DNA from 2 places in the Desulfovibrio sp. 1188_IL3213 genome. Region 1 is predicted to be linked to the other one. Evidence: predicted binding sites of a transcription regulator. Region 1 holds the regulator's gene; the other holds the start of a gene.
The links. The regulator sigma-54, encoded in region 1, starts transcription at its own class of promoters, with help from an activator protein. The targets are predictions, from matches to a motif close to CTGGCACGGNNNNTGCTT.
Positions count from the first base shown of each region.

Region 1 (6,474 bases):
AATAATTCCCACCTGCGTCTTCTTGCTTTCGTCCTTCATGGCGTTCCTCTTGGCGCAGAGTCTGCCAATTTTTTCAGCCAAGTTCAAGGTGTCGGTGTTCCAGAGTTACCGGATAATCAGCCTGCCGCAGGGCCAGGGTCACCTCTTCGGCCATGGCGACCGAGCGGTGGCGGCCGCCCGTACAGCCCACGGCAATGGTAACGCGGTAGCGGCCTTCAGTCTCCATCAGCGGCAGAATGAACAGCAGCAGGTCTATGAGTTTGACGCAAAATTCGCGCGCGTGGGGTTGTTCAAAAACATATTGCGCCACTTCTCTGTCTTTGCCGCACATGGGCCGCAGCTCTTCCACAAAATAGGGATTGGTGAGAAAACGCAGGTCAAAAACAAAATCTGCCTCACGCGGGACGCCGTATTTGAAACCAAAAGAAATAACGTTGACCCTGATGGCCCGCAGCTTGCTTTTGCTGTCGCTCCAGCGCTTTTGTATGGCGCGGCGCAGGTCGTGAATGGAAAAACGCGAGGTATCAATAACCAGGTCGGCCATTTCGCGCAGGGGGCTCAGGCTGTTACGTTCCGACAACAGCGAAGCCTCAAGGCCCATGCCTTCACGTTCCAGAGGGTGCGGGCGACGGGTTGTGGCGTAGCGACGTATAAGTTCCTGCGCGTCGCACTCCATAAAAAGAAGCATGGGCCGTATGTTTACGGCTGCAAGGTCGGACAGGGCTTCGTTGATTTCATCCAGAAAGTTGCTTTGCCGCAGGTCCATGCCAAGGGCGATGCCTTTGAAATGGCTCATGGAGGGGCGGGACATCATGTCCACCATTTCAGGGGCAAGGCTTGCGGGCAGGCCGTCCACCACAAAATGGCCCATGTCTTCAAAAACCTTGAGGGCCGTACTTTTGCCCGCACCGGAAAGGCCGGTGACAATGCACACGGCTACGGGCGGCCCGGCGGCAACGGTTTCAATCACCGGCCCTTCGGGGCGCTGATGTGCGGCGGTGCTCATGGTTCCCCCTGAAATTCCCGGGCCGCCCAGGCAACGGTGTTTTTGGGCGGCCCGGAACAGGCGTGTTATAAAACAGGGTCAATCAGCGCATAACCGCTTGTGCGGGTGCGGTATACGACGTTGATGCGACCGTTTTCAGCGTTAAAAAAGACCAGAAACTCACTGCCGATAGAGTCAAGCTGCATGAGAGCCTCGTCAAGGTGCAGGGGCTTGGCCGCCAGGCGGTCTGTGCCTTCCACAGGTTGCGGGGCTTCGGCTTCTGCCTCGATATTGTATGTGTACACATCAACATCGGCGCTGCGCGCCTGACGGCGCTGGGTTTTGACCCGTGAAACCTGACGCTTGATCTGAGCTTCGACCTTGTCTGTCACAAGGTCAATGGCAGCGTACATGTCGGTGGTCTGTTCAGTGGCGTTGATGTGCAGCCCTTCCCCCACAACGGTAACTTCGCAGCGGTGGCGGAATTTATCTACGGTCAGCACGACGGTAACTTCAAGACCGGCGGACTTGCCGAAAAAACGCCCAAGCTTTTCCATGCGGCGGCGGGCATATTTTTTAAGATGGTCGGAGGCTTCAAAGTTTTTGAAGGCAAAAGAGATATTCATATAATCCTCCTTGTGATGGCGGTTTCCGGCATGGCAACCGCGAGGCCCCGCCCTTGGGCGGGCAGCGAAAAGCGACGGTGTAAGCCTTTTTCGCAATCTTGCGCGTCATGTGCCTTTGCGGCGGCAGGAACCGGGGTTCCGGGACGCGGCGGAAAGATCAGAAATGCTCCTTGCGCCTGGAGGATGAGGGTATGTCAAGGGCAGTACGGTATTTAGCCACGGTTCGCCGGGCAATATTGACCTTGAGGCGTTCCTTGAGCATTTCGCCGATGCGTTCATCGCTGAGGGGCGACTTTGTGTCTTCATCAGCAATGAATTTTTTAATGAGGGCTTTGACGCTTTCAGAGCCGACCTGGCTTCCGTCATCAAGTTCAAGCCCGCTGTTGAAGAAAAATTTGAGTTCGAAAATGCCATGTGGCGTAGCCACGTATTTATTGGTGGTGATGCGGCTTACCGTAGACTCGTGCATGCTGATGTCGTCGGCAATGTCCTTGAGAATAAGGGGGGCAAGCCGTGTGACGCCTTCTTCAAAAAAGGGCTGCTGATGCCGCACGATGCTTTCCATTACCTTGTACAGCGTGCGCTGGCGCTGGTACAGACTTTTGATCAGCCATGTGGCCGCGCGCATTTTTTCCGTACAGTATTCTTTTTCCTTATCCGAAGCGGCACCCATGTCCATCTGGGTCAGGTTGGAAAGCTGCAGTTGCGGCAGGCCGTCTTCATTGAGCAGGATGATAAACTCACCACCCATTTTGTACACGAAGACATCCGGGCTTACATAGGCCGGTTCGCCGCCGCCGAAGCTGGCTCCGGGCAGGGGATCAAGGCTCTGGATGATGTCGAGGTATTCCTTCAGCTCATCCATGTCCAGCCTGAACTTGCGCAGCAGGGGCTTGTAGCGCTTGGCTTCAAGGTCTTCAAGGTGCGCGTTCACAAGCTCAAGCAAAATGGGATCGCGGTCGTACCTGAGGCTTTTGATCTGCACCAGCAGGCACTCGCGGGCGTCGCGGGCGGCCACGCCCACGGGGTCAAACATCTGCACCCGTTCAAGCACGTCCAGAGCCTCGGCCGGTTCCGCCTGGGCCATCTGGGCCACTTCCTCAATGCTGGCTTGCAGGTAGCCCGCGGAAGAGAGGTTGCCGATGATCACTTCGCCAATATCTTTCTGGGCATCGGTAAGGGATGAAAGGCGGAGCTGCCAGAGCAGATGCCCTTCAAGGGTAGGTTTGGCGGAGTAGCGGGCTTCGAGGGGGGAGATGTCTTCTGCGGATTCAAATTCGCGTGGCTGCACAAGGCGGGGGGTACTGGCGAATTCTCCGAGGTAATCCTCCCAGTCGGCATCCTTTGCCAGTTCCTTGTCGTAAGCTTCTTCCGCGCTGTTTTCCCGCCGGTCGTCCACATGATCCGGAGACGGATCGTCCCCGTGCGATTCTTCAAGAAAAGGATTTTCCAGCATCTCCTGCTGCACGGTCTCCAGAAGCTCCAGACGCGAGAGCTGAAGCAGCTTGATGGCCTGCTGTAGTTGCGGGGTCATCACCAGCTGCTGAGCCAGTTTCAATTGCTGTCGAAGTTCCAGTGCCATGTGCGTTTTCCGCCTTGAAAAATCCTGAAGCCTTATACTTGTGGTTACAAGTAGTGTGCCATAGTGGCAAAAATTACGCAATAGCCAGAGGTTGCACTATCAAAAGTCAGAAAGCTCGGTTAGAGCAATTTCACTTTGAAATTGCTCTGGCGGCTGCGTAAGCAGACGTTCGCTACGGAGGCGTAAGCGCAGTTTATCTGCGCGGTTAAACGCCGAAGTGAGCGTGCCTTAAACTTTGAGAATGTACATTCTCAAAGTTAATCTGCTCTAGTTGGATCAAAGTTTGCCTGGCGGGACGGTGACTTTGGCTTGAGCGCAGCAATGCCGGGAAGATTTTTGAAAATACAATGTTTCCACTTTGTTGTACCGTGGTGGGTTTGTCATAAAATGAAAGCGCGGGCCAGAGGCCCGCGCGAAGATATGCAAACATGGGAGAAGGGGTTTTGCCTCTTGCCCTGCGCCGAGGATCAGACTTTGGCGTGCTTTTTGGCCGCGCCGATGAACTCCCTGAACAGCGGATGGGCATTCATGGGGCGGGATTTGAATTCGGGGTGGAACTGGCAGCCCAGGAACCAGGGGTGTTCCGGCAGCTCTACAATTTCCACCAGGGAGCCGTCGGGCGAGGTTCCGCTGAAGATCATGCCTTTTTCCGCCAGGGCTTCCTTGAATTCATTGTTGAACTCATAGCGGTGGCGGTGGCGCTCTTCAACCAGATCGGTTTTGTACGCCTCAAAGGCGCGCGACTCGGGCATGACCTTGCAGGGGTAGGAGCCAAGGCGCATGGTGCCGCCCTTGTCGCTGCCAGCGTCGCGTTTTTCCACGTTTCTGGTGCGGAAGTCGTACCATTCGGTCATGAGGTAAATGACCTTGTGCTTGGAACGGTGGTCAAATTCTTCGGAGTTGGCGTCGGCCATTTCCGCCATATGACGGGCAAATTCGATAACCGCGCACTGCATGCCGAGACAGATGCCGAAAAACGGTATGCTGTTTTCACGCGCATAGCGGATGGCCGCGATTTTGCCTTCCACGCCGCGATAGCCGAAGCCGCCGGGGACCAGAATGCCGTCGCAGCCCTTGAAGTGTTCGGCCGCGTTGGCGTCGTCCACATTTTCAGAGTTGACGTAGCGCAGGTCTACCTGAACCCGGTTGGCGACGCCGCCGTGAATGAGGGCTTCGTGCAGGCTCTTGTAGGCTTCTTTAAGGTCCACATACTTGCCCACGATGGCGACGGTAACCTTGCCCTGCGGGTTGTCGCTGTCGCTCACAAGCTTTTCCCAGGCGTCAAGCTGGGCGTTGCGTGCGGGCAGGCGCAGCATGATGGCGACTTTTTGATCAAAGCCTTCCGCATAGAACTTAAGCGGCACTTCGTAGATATTGTTCACGTCCACCGACGAGAACACGGCGTCCTGATCAACGTTGCAGAACAGGGCGATCTTGCGGCGCAGTTCTTCAGGAATGCTTTGCTCGCAGCGGCAAAGGATAATGTCGGGCTGGATGCCGATGGAAAGCAGTTCCTTAACGCTGTGCTGGGTGGGCTTGGTCTTGTGCTCACCGGCACTGCGCAGGTAGGGAACCAGGGTCAGGTGGATGTTGAGGCAGTTGTCGCGTCCCAGTTCGGAGCGCAACTGGCGTATGGCCTCAAGAAAGGGCAGACCCTCGATGTCGCCCACAGTGCCGCCTATCTCGATGATGGCAACGTCCGGCGCGTCTTCGCCTTCGGCCAGAGAGAGCACCACGCCCTTGATTTCGTCCGTAATGTGGGGGATGACCTGCACAGTGGCCCCCAGGTAATCGCCGTGCCGTTCCTTGGCGATAACCTGGTTATAGATGGCCCCCGATGTGGTATTGTTTTTCCGCGACATGGGTACGTTGAGATAACGCTCGTAATGGCCCAGGTCCAGGTCGGTTTCGGCCCCGTCGTCAGTGACGAAAACCTCACCATGCTGAAAAGGATTCATGGTGCCGGGGTCAACGTTAATATAGGGGTCGAGTTTCTGTATCGTTACCGTAAGGCCACGGGTTTGCAGCAGCGCGCCCAGCGAGGCGGCCGCCAGGCCCTTGCCCAAGGATGACAGAACTCCGCCCGTCACAAAGATAAACTTAGTTTTCATGGCCTCCACCTTGATTCTTGATCGCTTTTTAGCACAACCCAAGTTCATAGCCCAAAATGATTTTTTTGGCTAGCATTGACTATCGAAAACAAGGTAAGTAGTGTGATATTCCCTCTTCAGCGTGCGCGGGTCGACCTTGCTTTACCGGCGGCTCTTGGGGTGCGGGCTCATTGCGGCCCACGGGCCGCGCGTTGCGCGCCTGGTACGCACTTGCCCGCACACTGAAAGATCTGCTGCAAGCCAAGGAGGCTTTACCCGCATGGGCACGGTCAATACACTGGTCATCACCGGTTACGGAACAAATTCTCATCTGGAAACGGCCCACGCCGCCCGTCTTGCTGGTGCAGACAGGGCTGACGTGGTTCACTTTTCAGACATTGTAGCGGCCAAGGTGCGTCTGGCTGACTACCATTTTCTGGTTTTTCCCGGCGGCTTTCTGGATGGTGATGATCTGGGGGCGGCTCAGGCCGCGGTAATGCGCTGGCGCTACCTGAAGGATGCGCAGGGCGTTCCCCTGCTGCAGAGTTTGCGCGACTTTCTGGATGAGGGCAAGCTCATTCTGGGAATTTGTAACGGCTTTCAGCTTCTGGCGAAACTGGGGCTGCTGCCCGCCTTTGGCGGCGTGCGTTTTGAGCGCCAGGTTTCACTGGGGCATAACGATTCCGCCCGCTATGAAGACCGGTGGGTTCACCTTTTGCCCAACGCCAAAAGCCCCTGTGTTTTCACAAAAGACATGCCCATGCTGTGCATGCCTGTGCGTCACGGCGAAGGCAAGCTTGTGCCGCGCGATGAAGAATGCCTGCAGCGCTTGCAGGAGGAAAATCTTATCGCCCTGCAATACGCTGACCCCGAAACGGGACAGCCCACGCAGGAGTATCCGCTCAATCCCAACGGTTCTGCCCTGGCCATTGCCGGTCTGACCGATCCCACGGGGCGGGTGCTTGGCCTTATGCCCCATCCGGAAGCTTTCCACCATGTGACCAACCATCCCGCCTGGACCCGCGGCGAACTGGACCCGCCCGGAACACTCCTGTTTGTCAATGCCGTGCGCTATTTGCGCGGGCAGTAGTCGGCCTGCCGGCCTCGACTCAGGGGCAGCCAGGCGCGAAATAGACATGTTTTTTTGAGTTTCGCTTTCTTTGTAAATACAGAAATCCCCTGGCTGTGCCA
Region 1 is NZ_JBAIYR010000036.1:3,811-10,284, forward strand. It holds gene V6C16_RS03555 (PTS sugar transporter subunit IIA) at 1-39, opposite strand, end outside; gene rapZ (RNase adapter RapZ) at 74-1,006, opposite strand; gene hpf (ribosome hibernation-promoting factor, HPF/YfiA family) at 1,072-1,611, opposite strand; gene rpoN (RNA polymerase factor sigma-54) at 1,769-3,193, opposite strand; gene V6C16_RS03575 (CTP synthase) at 3,661-5,304, opposite strand; gene V6C16_RS03580 (phosphoribosylformylglycinamidine synthase subunit PurQ) at 5,564-6,373, shown strand.

Region 2 (6,474 bases), on a different contig from region 1:
GGGCGCAGGGCCTGTTTCCAGGCTGAGCGAGTCCATAATGTATTTGGCAGTTTCAGGGTCGAGATTTTTGACCAGCAGGCGTTTGAGCGTGTCGCTGCCGCCCGCGATCATGTCCACCCCTTCCACCAGAGACTCGTGAAAATCGCGCAGCACTTCTTCCACCACTTCGCGCGGCACGGGTTCCAACTCCACAATGGCTTTGGAGATCTCGGCTATTTCCTGCCTGTCCATGCGCTTGAACACGTCAGCCGTGAATTTGTCGCCCATGGCGAGCAGCAGCACGGCGATGCGCTGTTTGCCGGTCAACTCCATCCTTATGCTCCTTCACCCCGCCCCCGAGGGCGCTGAGGGGTTTTAATCCTTGTCAGAAAGCCAGCGCTTGATAAGCCGCACGGCCTGATCCATATGCTGCTCGGTAATGCGAACCAGCCGCAACTTCAGTTCTTCCACCCGCTGATTGGTTTCCCTCTGCGCCAGACGCAGAGCTTTAAGCTGCGCCAGGGCCGGCGTCAAACCGCCGCCCTGCCCTGCGGAAAGGCCCGCTCGCGGGGGGCTAGGCTTTAACTGCTTCATCGTTCTTCATCCAACCGCGCACCAATGTAACCACCTGTTCCATATGGTTGTCGGACAGGGTGAAGATGTGCGCTTTCAGGGCTTCAATGTCCTTGAACACCAGACCGTCCTCATCGTCTTCCTGCGGCGCGTCGTCCTCTGTGCGGGCAGCTTCTTCCAGCGCCTCGTACAGGGCAAGCTGCTCTTCGGCGGCGGGCAGGCCTTCCAGCCCTTCCACCATTTCACCGGCCTCCACCTTGGGCCGGATAAGGGCCAGCACCACGGGCCGCACTATAAGCATCAGGAATAAAAAGGCCAGCAGAGCGTTGAGCAGGGGCTTGCCCAGACGTTCGGCATAATCGGCCAGCATGTCGGCAAAATTGGGATCCCTGGGCGGCTCGGAGTCCGTAAAGGGCGCGGAACTTACCTCCAGCGCGTCTCCCCGGCCCGCATCCAGCCCCACGGCATTATGAACAAGCTGGCGCACCTGTTCAAGCTCTTCGCTCTTGCGCGGCATAAACGTCCACGCGCCATCGGTCTTTACATACGTGCCATCAATGAGGACTGCAACCGTCAGGCGGCGCAATTCTCCCACGTTGGACACGATCTGCTGTTCTTCTTTGTTGATTTCATAATTGGTGGTGCGGGATTCGCGGGTTCCGCTCTGGTCGGATACAGAACCGGTAATGCCGTCGCCGCGAAAATTCACGTCCGGCGATCCGGCCTCAAGGTTGGCGCGGCCCTGCTGGCTTTCTTCCTGACGATATTCACTGCGCACAGCGGTTCTTTCAGGATCGAACAGCTCGCGGCGTATGGTCTTCTGGCTGAAGTCCATGTCGGCGTTAACTTTGGCGATGACGCGGCCGGGGCCGAAAAGGGGCTGGAGCATTTCCTCGATGCGGCGCTCAAGATTGCGCTGCACGGTCTGGCGGTATTCCATCTGCGTGGTGGTAATGCCCGCCAGGCTGTCTTCTTCCGGCTGGTACAGCACCTTGCCGCTGGTATCGGTAATGGAAACATGCCCCCTGTCCAGCCCTTCCACAGACATGAGCATCATATTGAGGATGGCGTTGATTTCTTTCTGGTCAACCTTGATGTTGGGACGAATGAGCTTGAGCACCACCGAGGCCGAAGGCGACTGGCGTTCTTCGACAAAAAGACTGCGGCGGGGAATGACCAGATGCACGCGCGCGCTTTCCACACTGGGGAATTCGCTGATGGTGCGGGCCAGTTCACCCTGGAGGGCGCGGGTATAGTTTATTTTCTGCACAAAGTCGGTCTGGCCGACCTTGACCTTGTCAAAAATTTCAAAGCCGATGCCCTGCCCCACCAGACCGCCTTCGCCCGCGATCTTGATGCGCTGGTCGTACACCACTTCCTGCGGAACCATGATGGTGGCCCCGTTATCAGCAATGCGGTAGACAACCTTGTCGGCCTGCAGGGCCTTGACCACCACGCTGGCGTCTTCAGGACCAAGATTGGAATACAGAACGCGGTATTCGGGGCGCCCCATCCATATGGAAAGGCCGATAATGGCAGCCAGCAGAGCCACGGCCCCGCCTGCGGCGGCCATGCGTTGCAGCTGGCTCATCTTTGCCCATACTGCTTTGAACGAATTGACAAACTGTTGGATGAATGCAGGCATGATCCGCTCCTGTGCGCTCTGGCGCCGGTTTTCCGGCACAAGGCCGGGCTTGCCTTGCGGTAGCAACATTCATGCCTAAATGTATTATATTGTAATAACAGGATATATTTTCAATCCTATTTTGTAAGTACCTGAAATTCAAATTTATGACGCCTCAAAAGCAGTCTCCCCCTGCACGGCAAAGCATGCAGGGGGAGGCTGTTCAGGAGTCTGGGAAAAAAATCATATTCTAGAGCATGTTAGCTTTGGAAAAGTGTAAATGTTCTAACGCTGCACGAAAGTGCAATGCTCCATAACATGGCGCGGATTCTGCTGGAAACCACATTTTTCGGCTGAATGAAAACTTTGAAATGTGAAGTATTTCAAAGTTAATATGCTCTAGAGCAGTTTACGAATGAAACGAGTCAACTGCTCTGCAAGGATTTTCTTGAAAATCCTTGCCACGAAATGCGAGTAGGCAGGCTTTTGCCTGCCGTAAGCAAGCATTTCAAGTGTTAAATGCTCTAGACAGTGTCGTCACGAGATGAATTTCCTTGGTATATCAAGGAGAACGAGCCTTTTATGCAGGGAGTGTACTCTTATGGTACTCGACCGGAATAAAAGGCGAAGTTCGACGCAGAGATACCGGGAAAGGCGCTCGTGACGACACTGTCTAGAGCAGATTAACTTTGAAAATGTACATTTTCAAAGTTTAAGACACGCTCGCTTCGGCGTTTAACCGCGCAAATAAATTGCGCTTACGCCTTCGCGGCGGGCGACTGCCCACGCAGCCGCCAGAGCAATTTCAAAGTGAAATTGCTCTAGAACTGCATCTTGGAAATTTCTTTGTATGCCTCCAGCACCTTGCCGCGGACGGCGGTGGTCAGCTTCATGGCAAGGCTGGACTTCTGCATGGTGATCATGAGTTCCTGCACGTTCTGGGTACGGCCTGAGGCAAATTCGTTGATGGCCTCATTCTTGACGCCCTGCAGCTGGTTTACCTTGTTCAGCGAATCCTTGAGTGTTCCGGTAAAGCTGTTTTCAGGCGTAACCGGGGTGTGCGTCTTGCCGGGAAACTGCACCATATCCACCTGGGCGCCGAAATTTTCGCCGGTGTCCACCTTGCTGCGAGCAAGGCTTTGATCCAGGGTGCGGGAAAAAAGGGTTTTGCCGCTGACAGACGAACCCTGCTGCAGGCTGCCTTCTACCCTGTTGAAATGCTGCATGGCCTCACTGTACGCGCGCATGCCCACTGCTTGTATGCTCATGGCCTTCTCCTGAATTGTCTCAGCGGCTCCGCCCTGTCATACGGGGACGGTGAAAGTCTTATTTTCCGATCTCAAGGGCCTTGATATACATGCCCTTAACGGCATCAACGGTGGTGACGTTGGCCTCAAAGTTGCGCTGCGCCGTCATGAGGTTTGCCATTTCTTCCACCACGTTTATGTCAGGATACAGCACATAGCCCTCGGCGTTGGCATCGGGATTGCCCGGTTCGTACACGCGCTTGAAGGGGCGGTTATCCATAGTCACGGCCATGACGCGCACCCCCTTGACCGCGCGGTCAAGTGCCGAACGCATATGAACGGAAAAAGGATCATCCAGGTCGGCCGTCTGCTGTACCACGCTGCGCCGGCGGTAAGGCCCGCCCATAGGGGTGCGTGTAGTTTTGGCATTAGCCAGGTTCATGGATATGGTATTGATGCGCGTGCGGTCGGCTGCAAGCCCCGATGCGCTTATGTCAAATGCTGTCATGAAATCCATGGCGCTCTCCTGATCTCAAATCACTGCTGTGCCGCCGGGCCTGTCACGTAAAATGCTGCGCCGTGCGGCGGGCCTTCTGCCTTGAAAAACTGGCGTCGCGTATGCCGGACAAGGCACGATCCAACGCAGACAAAGGCAAAATGCTCTTGCGGCGGCAAACGGGCTATGCCTGCTTGCCGTCTTGTATGACCGTATGCATACCTTCAAATGTTTTGGTAAGAACCTGGGCCAACGCCGTGAACTGCAACTGGTTCTTGGAGTGCTTGGCCATTTCCTTATCAAGATTCACCCGGTCTTCGCCGTGGATGAGCCGGGGCTTGAACGCCTCTGACCATTCTGGCCTGAAGCTTGAGGCATCAAAGGCCGAAGGTATGTGTTCCGCGCTGGTACGGCTCATCTGCCCTTCCATATCCTGCCCGAGGGCCGTCTGAAGCTCTTTTTCAAAGCTCAGTTCACGCGGTTTGTAATTGGGGGTGTCGATGTTCGCCAGGTTGCCGGCAATGACGTTTTGCCGTTCAAGCTGCATGTTCATGACCGTACCCACAAGGCCGATCTGGCTGCTGAACAAACTTTTCATAGATCCTCCCGCAGTCCTTCTGGGCTGCTTGGCAGGCATAAAGCAACATTTGTTCCAAACATATATTAAACAATAAAAACAGTACATTAACCAACAAAATTACGGCCTCAAAAATAACGGTCCCGGGTTTCGCCACTTTATTGACGTGACGAACCCAGGACCGGAAAAAGCAGGCCTCGATCGGCTCTCTCTTCAAACCATCTCACAAGCCTGCGGCAATATTCCAGTAGCTTATGGCCCTCTGTTCAATCCAAAAAGCCAAAATCCTTCCTGCCGGAGCAAACAGGACCGCCAAAGAGCCTCAGAACATGCGTAAATCCCGCAAGGGCATCCGGGATACGCGCAGGCTTTCGCACGGCCTGGACAACGCAAACGGCAGAAAGGCAATGAGAAGCCTGCTTGCCCACATTCTTGCGGTCCAAACTCATGCCGGGAACGCGGCTAGAGCAATTTAACTTTTAAATTGCTCGGACGGCTGCGTGAGCAGACGTTCGCTACGGAGGCGTAAGCGCAGTTTATCTGCGCGGTTAAACGCCGAAGTGAGCGTGCCTTAAACTTTGAGAATGTATATTCTCAAAGTTAATCTGATCTAGTCCCAGGCCCTGGAAAATTCCCTGTCTGCGAAAGCTTCGGCCAGCCCCGTCATTTGCCTGAGCCGCAAAACCTCGTCAGGGTCCATGCCCAATTCGCGGCCAATACGCTCACTGCTCCAGTTATAGCCTTTCAGGGCGGCTACCAGCTTGGCCGTCAGCTCGACCTTGTGCGCTCCCCGAGCCATATTATGCCGCACCGTGGACGTGATTCTGTCCTCAAGAGGCTTATCCAGCTCAACAATGAAAAGGTGGCCCGAAAGGGCCTCGTGAACTTCAGGCGCATTTTTTGCGACGCTCCTGCGGTGAAATCCGTCCACAATCTGAAACGCGCCCTTGTCGGCTCTGGCAACAACCACCGGCGTGGTCTGCCCGTCTTTTGCCATAGACAAACGCAACAGCCGCATCTCAGGCGGCGCGACTTTATTGGGGTTATAGTCGTTGCCTTTCACCTTTTCCACGCGCACCAACTGGGGACGCGCGGCCGGATGGGGCATATCCAGATAGCGGGCGGCCATATCCACAAGACGATTGTATATTGCCACCCGTTGATCAAAGCCGCGGCCATCGGCCTGCAGCGCGCCTTCCAGAGTATCGATACATTGCTCAAGATTCATTGGGCTCCTCTAACCATAAAACATATTGTATAAACCGGCCCCTGAGGTTTCCGTGCGGCATAAAACCCAGAGGCGCATAGCGCGATTCCAGAGAGATGTAATCCGTAAGCCATACGGACCGGGCATGATGACGCCGCGCGTGCTCGATGCAGTGGCGCAAGACTGTTTCCCGGAGCATGTCGTCATCAACCGGGCTGTACAAATGGCGCAGCAGACCTTTCTTGCCCTGGACCCGTATGGAGCCGAAGGCGTGAACCTCATGCCGCTCTGTCGCCACATACCACACCTGCCCGGGACGGCTTGAAATCATGCAGCCCAGGGCATCCCTTGTGGCGGCGCACGCGCAGAACTCTCCTATCAAACTGAATAATTGCGCATTGTCTTCTGGGTTACTTTTATGGACAAACTTTTCAATGTGCATAACAGCTCCCTACTTCACCAGGCGCAACACCCATTTCAGCTGCTTTTCCATTTCCTTTTTTGTCTGGCTGAACGACAGCCCTTTGCACCAGTAGTCATTTTTTAAAAGAACCTTGCATACCCGCCGCCAACTCGGGGCTTTACGGGCGGACTCCAGGCGCGGCTCCGCCTCATCCGGGATAGGCGCAACCCCGTGATCGCGCCACCAGCGCGTAAAAATGCGGATTTTATTGCGGTAATGATCAGCCGTGCTTTCAGGCATGGAGGACAGGAGAAACTCACAATAGCTTTGCCACGTATGGCCTTCCGGAAGACTTATGTGATAGTTGC
Region 2 is NZ_JBAIYR010000016.1:12,525-18,998, reverse strand. It holds gene fliG (flagellar motor switch protein FliG) at 1-312, opposite strand, end outside; gene V6C16_RS02090 (flagellar M-ring protein FliF) at 355-573, opposite strand; gene fliF (flagellar basal-body MS-ring/collar protein FliF) at 554-2,197, opposite strand; gene fliE (flagellar hook-basal body complex protein FliE) at 2,998-3,444, opposite strand; gene flgC (flagellar basal body rod protein FlgC) at 3,503-3,940, opposite strand; gene flgB (flagellar basal body rod protein FlgB) at 4,104-4,517, opposite strand; gene V6C16_RS02065 (IbrB-like domain-containing protein) at 5,107-5,724, opposite strand; gene V6C16_RS02060 (hypothetical protein) at 5,714-6,145, opposite strand; gene V6C16_RS02055 (phosphoadenosine phosphosulfate reductase) at 6,155-6,474, opposite strand, start outside.
Region 2: a site for sigma-54 is predicted at 4,558-4,575, ahead of flgB (flagellar basal body rod protein FlgB). Genes of this name have one in related genera too.